4 regions of the Serratia sp. L9 genome follow, and region 1 is predicted to be linked to each of the others. Evidence: predicted binding sites of a transcription regulator. Region 1 holds the regulator's gene; each other region holds the start of a gene.
What was found. The regulator CRP, encoded in region 1, controls carbon source genes, mostly activating them, when cyclic AMP is high. The targets are predictions, from matches to a motif close to ATGTGANNNNNNTCACAT.

Region 1 (3,585 bases):
GCGGGCCAAAATGGTCATTGCATTCAGGTGTTCGACAATAAACTGGTTATGCGTGATCCACAGCCGCATATCTGCCAGATAGTCCGATTCAAACCCCGGTTCCTGCATCGCCTGATTGAGCGAGGTAAACAGCGCATTGTGCGCCTGATTGACCTGCATACGCGCATAGGCCAACTGGGTGGCGTCCGGTTCCTGTTCTTTGAGCAGCAAACGCAATGCCGTCTGTTCTTGCTCCAGCGCCTGATGGGCGTTTTTACGCAGTTGGCCACTCTGCCACTGGGGCCATAGCCAGATGGTGCCGCCAAACACCAGCACGCAACCAATAAGGGTGTCGATCAGCCGGGGGATCAGGAAATGGCTGCCGTCGAGTGCCAATATTTGCAACGTGTAGACCGCCGTAACGGTGAACCCCATTACCGCCAACCCGTAGTTCTTACGCAAGATCAGATAGGCCGCCAGAGTCATTGCCAGCATGATGCTCAGCGTTACATTCTCTGGCAGTTGCAGTTGTAACAGCCCGGCGGCAATCACCAGCCCGGCCAGCGTACCGAGCGCACGGTGCTGGATCCTTACCCGTGTGGCGTTATAGCCGTTCTGGCTGACCAGCATGATGGTCAGTAAGATCCAATAGGGTTTCGGCAGGTTGAAAATCATGCCCAGGCTGCTGCCTACCGCCAAGATCACCCCTAGCCGGGCCGCATTACGCAGGGCGTTGGATTTAAACGACAGGTAGCTGGCTACCGCAGGCCAGAACGGCAGGCGTGTCTGGTTGGCCATCAGGTTGCGGCGATACAGCGGGTGCTGGGTGCGCAGCAGGCGCGCTATGCGGCTGAAGTGATAATAACAGAACTGACCAACCGGATTATCGGCATGCTGAGCGGCCACTTTCTCCAGCGCGGCCAGCTCGTTCTTCATGCTGAAACGGGCAGAGTGCCGATGATAGAGAATATCGTCGGCCACTATGCGCAGGCGTGCCGCGATCACCTGGGCGTTACGGCGGATAATTGCTTCGGCCTGGCTCTGCTCAACCAGCTTTTGCACTTCTTCCGGCAGATGCAGGCTGACGGTAATGTGCTCCTGCAGATCGAGCGCTACCTGGAAAGTGCGGCGCAGGCGTTTTTGCTCCAGATTATTGGTATGGGGCAGAAAGTTGAGCTGCTGATACAGCAGGCTAATCAGGTCCATCACTTTCTGCTGGCGTTGCAGCAGCGGTGGCAGAGCAGTTTCTGGATCGGTGTGTTGAGTCAGCAGCGAGTATTTGGCTTCAAAATAGTCGGCTAGCTGCCGATAGAGCTGGTTCAGGGATTCGCGCATCGGCTGCTCTTTCCACAATTTGAACCAGAACCAGGTAAACAGCCCGTACCAGGCGGTGCCTACGGCATACAGCAAGGGGGCATGCCATATCGGGACGGTACCGGCCATGCTGAGAGAGAAGATGGCGGCAACCAGTGCTGCAGGCAGCAGGCGGGCATGCAGTGGGCTAATTTCACCACTGACACCAAGCAGCAGCGCCATAACCAGCATCAGTAAGGGGAGTGGGAGGTGCCAAAGCAGAGCCTGTTGCAGCAAAATGCTGCTGATGGCGAATAGCGAACCGCCAACCATCAGGCGTTTGAAAAAGCGTTTATGAGGCGTATCCAGCCCGGCGATATTACAGCAGGCGGGAACCAGCGAGAACATCATGCCCAATTGCAGGTTACCAATCAGCAGGCCAAAAGCCACCGGTAAACACAGCACCAGCGTTTGGCGCAGTGCATAGTTGACTTCCGGGTGGTAAATCAGGCGGCGCCACATGGTTTGCTATTCAGCAGGCAAAAAAACGGCGCATTGATGCGCCGCTTCTTCAGGGATTAACGTGTACCGTACACGACAATGGTTTTGCCGTGAGCGGAAATCAGATTCTGATCTTCGAGCATCTTCAAAATACGACCAACGGTTTCACGTGAACAACCGACGATCTGGCCAATTTCCTGGCGGGTGATCTTGATCTGCATGCCATCTGGGTGAGTCATGGCATCAGGCTGTTTTGCCAGGTTCAGCAAGGTTTGCGCGATGCGGCCGGTAACATCAAGGAAGGCGAGGTTACCCACTTTCTCTGAGGTAATTTGCAGGCGGTTTGCCATCTGAGCGGACAGGCGCATCAGAATATCCGGGTTAACCTGGATCAACTGGCGGAATTTCTTGTAGGAAATTTCAGCCACTTCACAGGCCGTTTTTGCCCTTACCCAGGCGCTACGTTCCTGGCCTTCTTCAAATAATCCAAGCTCGCCGATGAAATCCCCCTGGTTAAGGTAGGACAGGATCATCTCTTTACCTTCTTCATCTTTAATCAGCACCGCAACGGAGCCTTTCACGATGTAGTAAAGCGTTTCGGCCTTTTCACCTTGGTGAATCAGCGTACTCTTTGATGGATATTTGTGGATATGACAATGAGACAGGAACCATTCAAGAGTCGGGTCTGTTTGCGGTTTGCCGAGAACCATTCGCTGTTATCCTCTGTTGTTATCGCTGCCTTGTATCACAGGGGTCAGAGTTCCCTGTAAAACGTGCTTATAGCCTGGGGTTTTAGTTGTGGCTATCAACAGGTTTTGAGGCGTGTTATAGAAATACGCTTGTGCTCTAGCATATTAACTTGCGCGAAGTGCTGCAAGCTACATTCTGTTAACATACCAATATAGGGGCCTTTCCTTGGACATTTCCCTGAAATCGGTGACCTGGAAAGAGTTGTTGCGGCTCTGTTTGTAGCACAGAGTGAGGCGGGTGTCTTGTGTTGTCTCGCTTCAGCATGATTAGCGTCAGGTTCCGTTGCCAGTTTCTATACGAAAGCGTACCCTGTTTTTGAGAAATTAACCGGAGTGTACAAAATGCAGGCAAGAGTTAAGTGGGTGGAAGGACTGACATTCTTGGGTGAATCTGCGTCTGGCCATCAGATTTTGATGGATGGAAACGCTGGTGATAAAGCACCCAGCCCAATGGAGATGGTGTTGATGTCCGTAGGCGGTTGCAGCGCCATCGATGTGGTGGCTATTTTGCAAAAAGGCCGTAACGACGTTCGTGATTGCGAGGTGAAGCTGACCTCTGAGCGTCGTGAGGAAGCCCCTCGTTTGTTTACCCATATCAACCTGCATTTTATTGTTAGCGGCAAAGGGCTGACCTATAAGATTGTAGAGCGCGCGGTTGACCTTTCTGCCGAGAAGTACTGCTCCGTTTCGCTGATGCTGGGCAAAGCTGCCAACATCACCCACAGCTTTGAAATCCGCGAAGTAGCCTGAGCCTTACCAGGCGTAGCGCTGGCAATGAAGGCGCAATAAATCCAGAAATCGCCGCGCCGTTACGGTCAGTGGCGATTTCTGCGAATACAACACGCAATACTGTGCCTGCGGCAGGCTGTCGATAGGTAACGTCACCAGTTGGTGCTGCAAATTAAACGGCGCACTCATCGCCCGTGCCACGATGGTCAGATAGTTGGTCTGCATAACCATATTCAACCCACATACCACCGAGTCTGAACGTATAGGCGCGTGGATCAATTGCTGATAGAACGAGCCGAGCACCGATTGCAGTTGCTGGTAATACCCCATATCA
Region 2 (3,585 bases), 2.3 Mb from region 1:
ATCCCCAATCTGGAAGTAGGTATGCAAGGCGGCTGTTGCCTGGTAATCACCGTGCGATTCCAGTTCAATCTCACACTCTTCGCCCAGTTTGAAACGGGCAATCAGGGTAAAAGCATGTGGCCACAGTTTGCGGGTCTGCTCGTTATCCTTCAGTGTAAAGGTCAGTATCACGCCGTTTTCATCTTCGTCGTGGGCGGTCAGCAGCCAGGATTGATTGCGGGCAAAACCGTGAGATGGGCTACCAACCGGGCCAAACCAAGGCCAACAAATCGGTACGCCACCACGGATCGCCACACCTTCTTTGAATGGCGTGTTATTACTCAGCCAAATCACAGGGCTATCGCCGCTCGGTTGCCAGGCCAAAAGATGGGCACCTTGCAACGTAATGGCTGCACGGACTTTGGGATGAGATACCACCACAACAGGCAGTTCGTCCAGTTGACGCTGGCTGATAAACGGAGTGATTTGTTCGGTAACGGGTAGGGTGAAGATTTTTTCGTTCATGTTGTTGCCTTCTTTTCGCCGCAAAAACAAAGAGGGCGACAATGAATGTCGCCCTCTTAAATCAACTACGCATCATGCCATTACTTGGAGATGTGTGCGATCAGGTCCAGTACTTTGTTTGAGTAACCTGTTTCGTTGTCGTACCAGGAAACCAGTTTCACAAAAGTGTCGCTCAGAGCAATACCGGCTTTAGCATCGAATACTGAAGTCAGTTTCTCACCGTTGAAATCGGTAGAGACAACTTCGTCTTCGGTGTAGCCCAGCACGCCTTTCAGCTCGCCTTCAGAAGCGGCTTTCAGAGCAGCACAGATTTCTTTGTAAGACGCTGGTTTTGCCAGACGAGCAGTCAGGTCAACTACAGACACGTTCGGAGTAGGAACGCGGAACGCCATGCCGGTCAGTTTACCGTTCAGTTCTGGGATGACTTTACCCACTGCTTTAGCAGCACCGGTAGAAGAAGGGATGATGTTCTGGGATGCGCCGCGGCCGCCGCGCCAGTCTTTGTGAGACGGGCCATCAACGGTTTTCTGAGTTGCGGTAGTCGCGTGTACAGTGGTCATCAGAGCTTCAACGATACCAAACTTGTCGTTGATAACTTTAGCCAGCGGTGCCAGGCAGTTGGTGGTACAAGAAGCGTTGGAAACGATTTCCTGGCCAGCATACGACTTATGGTTAACACCCATAACGAACATTGGGGTGTCATCTTTGGACGGGCCAGTCAGAACAACTTTCTTAGCACCTGCAGCGATGTGTTTACGTGCAGTTTCGTCAGTCAGGAACAGGCCAGTCGCTTCAGCAACGACGTCAACGTTGACTTCGTTCCATTTCAGGTTAGCCGGATCTCTTTCTGAGGTACAACGGATGGTTTTACCGTTAACAACCAGATGGCCGTCTTTAACTTCGACAGTACCGTTGAAACGGCCATGGGTAGAGTCGTACTTCAGCATGTAAGCCATGTAATCAGCGTCTAACAGATCGTTGATTGCAACGATTTCGATGTCAGAACGTTCCTGAGCAGCACGGAAAACAATGCGACCGATACGGCCAAAACCGTTGATACCTACTTTGATAGTCATATATTCCACCAGCTATTTGTTAGTGAATAAAAGGTTAGTTGTAAAATTACAAAAACCTTACCAGGCGTCAAGCGGAATCGTGTCAATTCTTGCGGCAAGTCAAACCAGAGGGCCTGTTTTGCACGTTATTTACACATTCCATTTACGTTTGGCCTCCGATTGATATGGGGGCAAACCGCCAAGTATAAAGTCCGTATGTGCAAGATACGTGATCAAGATCACATATAACCACGAGGTGACCTTTATGCGGTACAGTTTAGGCCAAAAATGCCTGCAGCGTTGTTAATTTTTTGTTATTATTACTCATTGTTTTCGTTGACATTATCCCTATTCCGAGGATCGCACTAATGGCTAAAGAGACAACCTCCAATTCATCGGTCACGGAACTGAATGAAATCCAACGTTATGTGACACAGGAACGTGGCACCGAGGCGCCTTATTCGGGTAAATTGCTGCACAATAAGCGCGAGGGTGTGTACCATTGCTTATGCTGTAATTCACCGCTGTTTTACTCTGACAGCAAGTATGATTCCGGCTGTGGCTGGCCAAGCTTCTATCAACCGGTTTCTGATGAAGCAATCCGTTATCTTGATGATAACTCACATAATATGCATCGTGTCGAGATCCGTTGTGGTCACTGTGATGCACATTTGGGGCATGTGTTCCCCGATGGCCCGCAACCCACCGGAGAACGTTTTTGTGTCAATTCGGCATCGCTGAGTTTCACTGATGATCAGAGCGGTGAGCAAACGGCAGGTTAAGTAGTAAATAGATCAACAAAATCGATTCAGCTAATTATTCATCCGTGAGTGAGGAAACGCTCTGATGGAAGTAAAAGATCTGATTGCGGCCATGACGCCGGAAATCTATCAGCGGCTGGTGCAAGCCGTTGAGCTGGGCAAGTGGCCGGACGGCATCGCCCTGACGCCTGAACAGAAGGAACATAGCCTGCAGGCGGTGATGCTCTGGCAGTCGATGAACAATGTTGACCCACAACATATGAGCATTGGCACTGACGGGCAAATCGTGATGAAAAGCAAGCAGGAGCTAAAGCAACAATTTGTTGCCGAGCCCCTGGTCAAACTGAAGCCGCAATAAAGCCCAGGATAACAGGGCGATGCCGGCATCGCCCTGATGGCGTTATTTTTTCAGTGGGTTGATACCTAGCGTTTCGGCCAACTGATGGGCCAGGCGGTTATTATCGTCGGCACCATACTCCCAGAACATGGCTCCGCCCAATCCTTTGCTCTTGATATATTCCGCCTTGATCGCCACCGAGCGTGGGTTCTCATAGCTAATGGCAAACAGCGGCTTCCCTTCACCGGAATCGATCATCAGGTAGGGCACTTTGGCTTCGTTATCCCAATGGGCGCTAAAACGCCGCTGTGGGTCGTTGAGCATATTGTTAACGATATCGTTGTATTTGACGTAGCTGTCTTTATCCAAATCCACGCCCAGCGATTTGAAGATGTTTTTCTCGCGTTCGGTGAAATAGGGCTGGGTGACAGGGTGTTTGGCGGCATCGGGCAGATCCCAGTCAATGCCTGGCTCGGTTGCACGCTTTGGAACCCGACCATAGAAGCCAATGCCCAGATTAAGCTGGGCAGGTTTCAACCCGGCGGCCAGATAGTTGTCCACGACATAGTCAGCGCTGTATCTGTCGGCAGCGGCCACCGTGGGCCATTTGTTTGAATCATAAAGGTTGGAGTTGAAATACTGGGTGCCATACGCCATGTCGTAGGTCATCAGGTTGATGTAATCCAGATAGGGCGCGATAGCTTTCACATCTACCCATTCCTGCGGGCTTTTGACGTTGGCGCCAACGGCGATGGTCAGCAATTTGTTTTTATCCAGCGCCTGGTGCAGCTCACTGAGCAACAAAGTAAAGTTGGCACGATCGGCAGGTTGGCTTTCTACCAGCCCCCAAGCTCCGTTAACCGGATATTCCCAATCCAGATCGATACCATCCAACCGGTATTTGGCTATCACGTCTTGTACTGAGCGG
Region 3 (3,585 bases), 1.1 Mb from region 1:
ATTACACTCCCGCTTTTGGCCTTCCAAATGGCATTTCTTCTCAATCGCATCTATTGTCTCTTCGCAATACAAACATTTCATTAGTATCTTTCTAACAGCTTCAATCACCGCTTTTTGACTACGACGGAGCCCGATCGCGACGTAGGAAGAAGCTTTAACGGGAGTTAATCATGACTGATATTGCACAATTGTTAGGTAAGGAAGCGGAAGACCTGTTGCAACATCGCTGTACCACTATCCCTGCTGAAACTCTTTATCTGCCCGGTGCCGACTTCGTTGACCGGATTATGATCGATAACAACCGCCCAAACAGCGTCCTGCGATCAATGCAAACCCTGCTCAATCATGGCCGCCTGGCGGGTACGGGTTATCTGTCGATCCTGCCGGTCGATCAGGGCGTTGAGCACTCGGCTGGAGCGTCATTTGCTGCCAACCCGCTCTATTTTGATCCGAAGAATATCGTGGAACTGGCGATTGAGGCCGGTTGCAACTGCGTGGCTTCAACCTATGGCGTATTGGCCTCGGTCTCTCGCCGCTACGCGCATAAAATCCCGTTCTTGGTCAAACTGAACCACAACGAAACCCTGAGTTACCCAACGCAGTATGACCAAACCCTGTATGCCAGCGTCGAGCAGGCATTCAACCTGGGGGCCGTGGCGGTGGGGGCAACCATTTACTTCGGTTCCGAGCAGTCACGCCGCCAGATTGAAGAGATCTCCATTGCCTTTGAGCGTGCTCATGAATTGGGGATGGTAACGGTACTCTGGGCCTACCTGCGCAATCCGGCGTTCAATAAAGACGGCGTTGATTATCACTCCAGCGCCGACCTTACCGGCCAGGCCAACCACATCGCAGCCACTATCGGTGCCGATATCGTCAAGCAGAAAATGGCCGAGAACAACGGCGGCTACCGCGCGGTTAAATTTGGTTATACCGACGATCGGGTGTACAGCAAACTGACCACCGATCACCCAATCGATCTGGTGCGTTACCAACTGGCCAACTGCTATATGGGCCGCGCTGGCTTGATCAACTCTGGCGGTGCCGCCGGTGAAAACGATCTACAGGAATCGGTGCGTACCGCAGTGATCAACAAGCGGGCCGGTGGTATGGGCCTGATCCTGGGGCGCAAAGCGTTCAAGAAATCGATGAAAGAAGGTATTGCGCTAATCAATGCCGTGCAGGATACCTATCTCGATAAAAGTGTCACTATCGCTTAATCGCCATTTATCAATAAGTTAATACCAAGGCTCAGCACTGCTGGGCCTTTTTTATTTCTTTCTCCTCCCTTCTTTTTCTGCCAAACCTGTGTTAATTCTTGTTTTTCTTTCGATTTAATCTTTCACAATAAAATATTTAACTTTCAAAATGTGATCCATTTAAAACAAAAACGTCCATAAAGTGATTACTGTAAGACCCATGGCGATAGGGCTGTCCTCGCTCCAAGCCATAGCATCCATCACAGGAGAAAATAATGATTGAGCTAATAACCCACGGAGCCGAATGGTTTATCGGCCTGTTCCAGAAAGGCGGTGAGGTGTTCGTTGGCATGGTAACCGGCATTTTACCTTTGTTGATCAGCCTGTTAGTTATCATGAACGCGTTGATCAAGTTTGTTGGCCAGGAACGTATCGAACGTTTGGCACAGCGCTGTGCCGGTAATCCTGTTTCACGGTATCTGCTGCTCCCGTTGATCGGCACCTTTGTGTTTTGTAATCCGATGACGTTAAGCCTCGGGCGCTTTATGCCAGAGAAATACAAACCCAGTTATTACGCCGCAGCCTCCTACAGTTGCCATTCCATGAACGGGCTGTTTCCGCATATCAACCCCGGTGAGCTCTTTGTCTACCTTGGCATCGCCAGCGGGCTGACCACGCTCGGCCTGCCGTTGGCCCCGCTGGCTGTGAGTTATTTCCTGGTGGGGCTGTTTACCAACTTCTTCCGCGGCTGGATAACCGATCTCACGACCAGTGTGTTCGAACGCAAGATGGGCATCCAACTGGATCGCCAGGTTCAACTTTAATTTGTGGAGTGCAGCATGAGTGCTTATATCCGGATTGAGAAAGGTGCCAGCGGCTGGGGTGGCCCACTGCAATTACCCATTGAGCCTGGCAAGAAGATTGTCTATATCACCGCAGGCACCCGCCCGGCGATCGTCGACAAACTCAGCGAACTGACCGGCTGGCCTGCCGTAGACGGTTTTAAAGAAGGTGAACCACCGGCCGAAGAGATTGGTATGGCGGTTATCGACTGTGGCGGCACACTGCGCTGCGGTATTTACCCAAAACGCCGCATCCCTACCATTAACATCCACGCCACCGGCAAGTCTGGCCCGCTGGCACAGTTTATTGTGGAAGATATTTACGTTTCCGGCGTGCGGGAGAACAACATCAGCCTGGTTGCAGGCCCGCTCCCGCCCCCAGCCGCCGGGCAACAGGCGCAGCCAAAGGTTCGCGATTACGACACCAGCAAGAAAATTACCGAGCAGAGCGATGGTCTGCTGGCCAAGGTCGGGATGGGCATGGGTTCGGTGGTGGCAGTGTTCTTCCAAGCCGGGCGCGACACCATCGACACCGTACTGAAAACCATCCTGCCATTTATGGCCTTCGTTTCGGCGCTGATCGGCATCATTATGGCTTCCGGTTTGGGCGACTTTATCGCCCACGGTCTGACACCACTGGCCAGCAGCCCGATTGGCTTGGTCACGCTGGCGTTGATCTGCTCCTTCCCGTTGCTTTCGCCCTTCCTCGGCCCGGGCGCCGTTATCGCTCAGGTGATTGGCGTATTGGTCGGTGTGCAGATTGGCCTGGGCCATATCCCTCCTCAGTTGGCCTTGCCTGCCCTGTTCGCCATTAACGCTCAAGCCGCCTGTGACTTTATCCCGGTAGGCCTTTCTTTGGCTGAAGCCAAACAGGACACGGTGCGGGTTGGCGTCCCTTCAGTGTTGGTGGGGCGTTTTCTCACCGGTGCGCCGACGGTCCTGATCGCCTGGGCAGCCTCTGCTTTTATTTATCAATAAATTGACCAAGGGGAAACCATGAACACCATTTTCAAGACCACCATTACCCATATCGGCGGTTGCGCCCGTGAGGCACTGCTGGACGATATGCTGATCACCTTCCGTGAAGGGGCACCCGCAGATATTGAGGAATTTTGTTTTATCCACCAGCACGGCAATACCGCCGGTGAGTTGCAAGTAGGCGGCGTGATGGAACTTGGTGAAAACCGCTACCCCATTACCGCCGTCGGCGACGTTGCCACCCTGAACCTGCGCGAACTGGGTCATGTCACCGTGCGTTTCGACGGCGATACGCAGGCCGAGTTCCCCGGTTCGATACACGTCGCAGGGGTAACGCCCGCAGATATCCCGTTAGGCAGCACGCTGAAATTTATCGCATAAGGAGTAGAACATGTCTGAAGTCGCTGTAGTGATTGGCGGTGGCCAAACTTTAGGAGCTTTCCTGTGCCACGGCCTGGCGCAAGCCGGTTATCGTGTCGCAGTGGTCGATCTTGATGCCGACAACGCCAATCTGGTGGCACAGCAAATCAATCAGCAATATGGTGCCGATTGCGCCATCGGTTTCC
Region 4 (3,585 bases), 2.4 Mb from region 1:
TCAACTGTGAACTGAGCTGGGATGGTATTCAGCAACCGCTCTTGGGCCACCAGGTGAACACCTTCAAGGCTCTGTTCAACCGCATCGATCTCGACAAGGTGAATGCAATGGTTAATGCCTCGAAAGAAGACATGGCAGCCACCAAAGTGGTGAGTGGCCCGCTGGCGGACGATCCGATCCAGGACACCATCAGCTTTGATGATTTCGCCAAAGTGGATATGCGTATCGCGCTGATCAAAAGCGCCGAGTTTGTGGAAGGTTCCGACAAGCTGCTGAAGCTGCAATTGGACCTGGGTGGTGAATCCCGTCAGATTTTCTCTGGTATTCGCTCCGCTTACCCGGACCCTTCGTTGCTGGCAGGGCGTTTGACCATCATGGTGGCCAACCTGGCGCCGCGTAAAATGCGCTTTGGCGTTTCCGAAGGCATGGTGATGGCGGCTGGCCCTGGCGGGAAAGAGATTTTCTTGTTGAGCCCAGACAGCGGTGCACAGCCTGGCATGCAGGTTAAGTAAGGTTTTATTCATCGGGCGTAAGTCCCCACACCCTCTCGCCGAGGGTGTGGGGAAAGTGCAACTCTGCCAAGGCCATAAAATCACCGGCCAATTTCGCAACACTCTTCGTGCCAGAAACGAATCAGGCAAAAACCCTGCCACGCCAGCAAGCGGGGCGTTGTGTTCCTGATTGACCCAAGCCAGCGCCAAAGCTGCCATTTGATCCTGCCTTCAAGCAAAACCTGCGCAACGCATCCAGACAAATCGTTATTACTATTGAAATAATTTGCTTTACCCCTTCCCTGCGCAGCGAATTCAGCTAATGTATCAATACTGACTAGAGAGCTGTATGCATAAACAGGTTAGGTTATGAAGGGATTCCCCCACAGATTAATATGTTGCTGGCAAGTTCGTTGGTGCTGACAATCGGCCGCGGCGTTACGTTACCCTTTATCACCATTTACCTGACCGAGCACTTCCATCTGCTGCCCAAAAGCGTGGGGATCATCCTTGGTATCAGCCTGACTCTCGGCATTATCAGCAGCTTTTATGGTGGCTATCTGGTCGACCGTTTTAATAAAAACCCCTGATCCTGCTGTCTATCCTGCTATTTGCATTAAGCTTTTTGTTATCCCGTGGATACCGCGCCCGGCGGGGATTATTGTGGTGCTGGCCATTCTGCATACCGCCTACGCGGTGCTCAACATCGCCATCAAGGCCTGTTTTGCCAGTTGGCTACCGGTGGCGCAACGCATTAAAGCCTTCTCGATGAACTACACGCTGGTTAACGTCGGCTGGGCGGTAGGGTCGTCGCTGGGGGTTATGGTGGCGGGTTACAGCCCATTGCTGCCGTTTTACCTCTCCGGGGGTTAGCGTTACTGACGGTGATCGTCCTCAATTTCCGCCTGCGTGGTCAACAGCCGCCACCGCTAGCTGAAGCCAATGCAACTACGGCGGCGGTACTCAACTTCCGCCAGACGGTCACCGTTTTGCGTAGCGATCGGCGGCTGATTTATTTCACCGTTGGCAGTACCCTGGGCGCAGTGGTTTTTGGCCAGTTTACCGGCTATCTTTCGCAGTACCTGATCACCGTTGCCAACGCCGAATTCGCTTACAAAGTGATCGGGGTGGTGATGATCGTCAACGCCAGCATCGTTATCGCCCTGCAATATCTGTTGAGCCGCGGCATGCGCCAGGACAACATGATCCGTTGGCTGATGCTGGGCACCCTGTTCTTTGTGCTGGGGCTGATTGGCTTTATGCTGGCCGGGCAGTCCATCGCATTATGGATGGCGGCGATGGCTATTTTCACCCTTGGCGAAATCATCGTCATTCCGGTTGAATATATGTTTATCGACTTTATCGCCCCGCCGCACCTGAAAGGCAGCTATTACGGGGTACAAAGTCTCAGTAATCTGGGGGAGCCATCAACCCGGTTATGTGTGGTTTCCTGCTGAGCTATGCACCGCCACCGGTAATGTTCCTGGTACTGATCGCGGCGGCGCTGTTCAGCCTGCTGTTTTTCTTCCTCGGCCATCGGTTGGCCGAGCAACAACCGGTTACCAGGTTCAACAGCGCTGAATAGGCGCTATCTTCTAACTTGAGTTGCCGCGCTGTTGGCTGCCAGACAATAAACTCGCAACGATATTCATGATGCGTTTTGTGGCATAGCTCACATTTTAATTGTATGATGAATGCGTCAAATTAAATGGGAAAGGGTTATGGGCAACGTATTCACACAGAGCTGGAAATACCTCAGGGCAATAGTACTGATCTACCTGAGTCTGTTTGCCGGTAACGCCATTGCAGCGCTGCTGCCGGTCACTATCCCCGGCAGCATCATCGGCATGTTGATCCTGTTTGCCCTGCTCTCTTCACAAATCCTGCCTGCCAAATGGGTCAAACCCGGGTGCCATCTGCTCATCCGCTATATGGTGCTGCTGTTTGTGCCAATCGGTGTCGGCGTGATGAAGTATTACGACCAGATTGTTGAGGATCTGGCCCCACTGGTGGTGTCTTGCCTGCTCAGTACGCTGCTGGTGTTTGTCGTGGTCGGCTATACTTCACACTACTTCCACCGTGAGCGCCAGATTATCGGCAAAGCCAACAACCCCGGGGAAGAGAAATGATCCACAATATCTGGTGGTCTCTGCCGCTGACGCTGCTGGTTTTCTTTGCCGCACGCAAATTGGCGCAATGGCTGAAAATGCCGTTGCTGAACCCCTTACTGGTGTCGATGGCGGTGATTATTCCCTTTTTATTGCTGACGGGCATCCCATACGAGCGCTATTTTCAGGGCAGCAAAATCCTTAATGACCTGTTGCAACCAGCGGTTGTCGCCCTGGCCTTTCCGTTGTATGAACAGCTTCACCAGATCCGCGCACGCTGGAAATCTATCATCGCCATCTGCTTTGTCGGCAGCATGACCGCGATGATCAGCGGTGGAGTCATTGCTCTGCTGATGGGGGCCAAGCCGGATATCGCCGCCTCGATCATGCCGAAATCGGTCACCACACCGATAGCTATGGCGGTAGCCGAATCGATCGGTGGCATTCCGGCAATCAGTGCCGTCTGCGTGATTTTTGTCGGTATTTTGGGCGCGGTTTTTGGGCAGAGCCTGCTTAGCCTGTTGAAGATCACCACCAAATCCGCACGCGGCCTGGCAATGGGCACAGCCTCACACGCATTAGGCACTGCCCGCAGTGCAGAAATGGACTATCAGGAAGGGGCATTCAGCTCATTGGCTCTGGTTATCTGCGGGATCATTACGTCGCTGATTGCGCCGTTCCTGTTCCCGATAATGCTGAGATTGTTTGGCTAGCCCCGTCAAATACTGCTAAACATCTCGAATTTATAAATTCCATTGCATAAATTTCATCAATAAATAGATGTAAATCACAATTTATTGTCAGCAGGTTGCCTAGAATGTCATCCCGTTAACTTGTAGAGAAATTTACTTATGCACTCGCGCTTTCACACTGCCTACAGCGAACTGCCATCAGCCTTGCAATCGGCCCTGCTGCCTTATCTTGATGCGCCTGGCTTCCAGGCTATGTTCAAGGCCGATCAGGTGGAAGCAATCAAGCAACACTGT

Region 2: the regulator CRP is predicted to act here: its motif matches at 1,787-1,804, upstream of msrB (peptide-methionine (R)-S-oxide reductase MsrB).
Region 3: the regulator CRP is predicted to act here: its motif matches at 1,369-1,386, upstream of srlA (PTS glucitol/sorbitol transporter subunit IIC).
Region 4: the regulator CRP is predicted to act here: its motif matches at 2,152-2,169, upstream of ACQ86O_RS23220 (CidA/LrgA family protein).

What each region holds. Positions count from the first base shown of each region.
Region 1 covers NZ_CP192591.1:1,542,388-1,545,972, forward strand. The annotation lists gene ACQ86O_RS07165 (YccS/YhfK family putative transporter) at 1-1,794, opposite strand, end outside; gene crp (cAMP-activated global transcriptional regulator CRP) at 1,851-2,483, opposite strand; gene ACQ86O_RS07175 (OsmC family protein) at 2,865-3,272, shown strand; gene ACQ86O_RS07180 (LysR substrate-binding domain-containing protein) at 3,276-3,585, opposite strand, start outside.
Region 2 covers NZ_CP192591.1:3,804,675-3,808,259, forward strand. The annotation lists gene ACQ86O_RS18180 (D-hexose-6-phosphate mutarotase) at 1-504, opposite strand, end outside; gene gapA (glyceraldehyde-3-phosphate dehydrogenase) at 585-1,580, opposite strand; gene msrB (peptide-methionine (R)-S-oxide reductase MsrB) at 1,928-2,341, shown strand; gene ACQ86O_RS18195 (YeaC family protein) at 2,406-2,678, shown strand; gene ACQ86O_RS18200 (glycoside hydrolase family 18 protein) at 2,721-3,585, opposite strand, start outside.
Region 3 covers NZ_CP192591.1:2,605,194-2,608,778, reverse strand. The annotation lists gene fbaB (class I fructose-bisphosphate aldolase) at 171-1,220, shown strand; gene srlA (PTS glucitol/sorbitol transporter subunit IIC) at 1,475-2,023, shown strand; gene srlE (PTS glucitol/sorbitol transporter subunit IIB) at 2,039-3,019, shown strand; gene srlB (PTS glucitol/sorbitol transporter subunit IIA) at 3,038-3,400, shown strand; gene srlD (sorbitol-6-phosphate dehydrogenase) at 3,411-3,585, shown strand, end outside.
Region 4 covers NZ_CP192591.1:4,890,298-4,893,882, forward strand. The annotation lists partial or broken gene metG (methionine--tRNA ligase) at 1-512, shown strand, start outside; partial or broken gene ACQ86O_RS23215 (MFS transporter) at 887-2,076, shown strand; gene ACQ86O_RS23220 (CidA/LrgA family protein) at 2,213-2,620, shown strand; gene ACQ86O_RS23225 (CidB/LrgB family autolysis modulator) at 2,617-3,312, shown strand; gene cdd (cytidine deaminase) at 3,451-3,585, shown strand, end outside.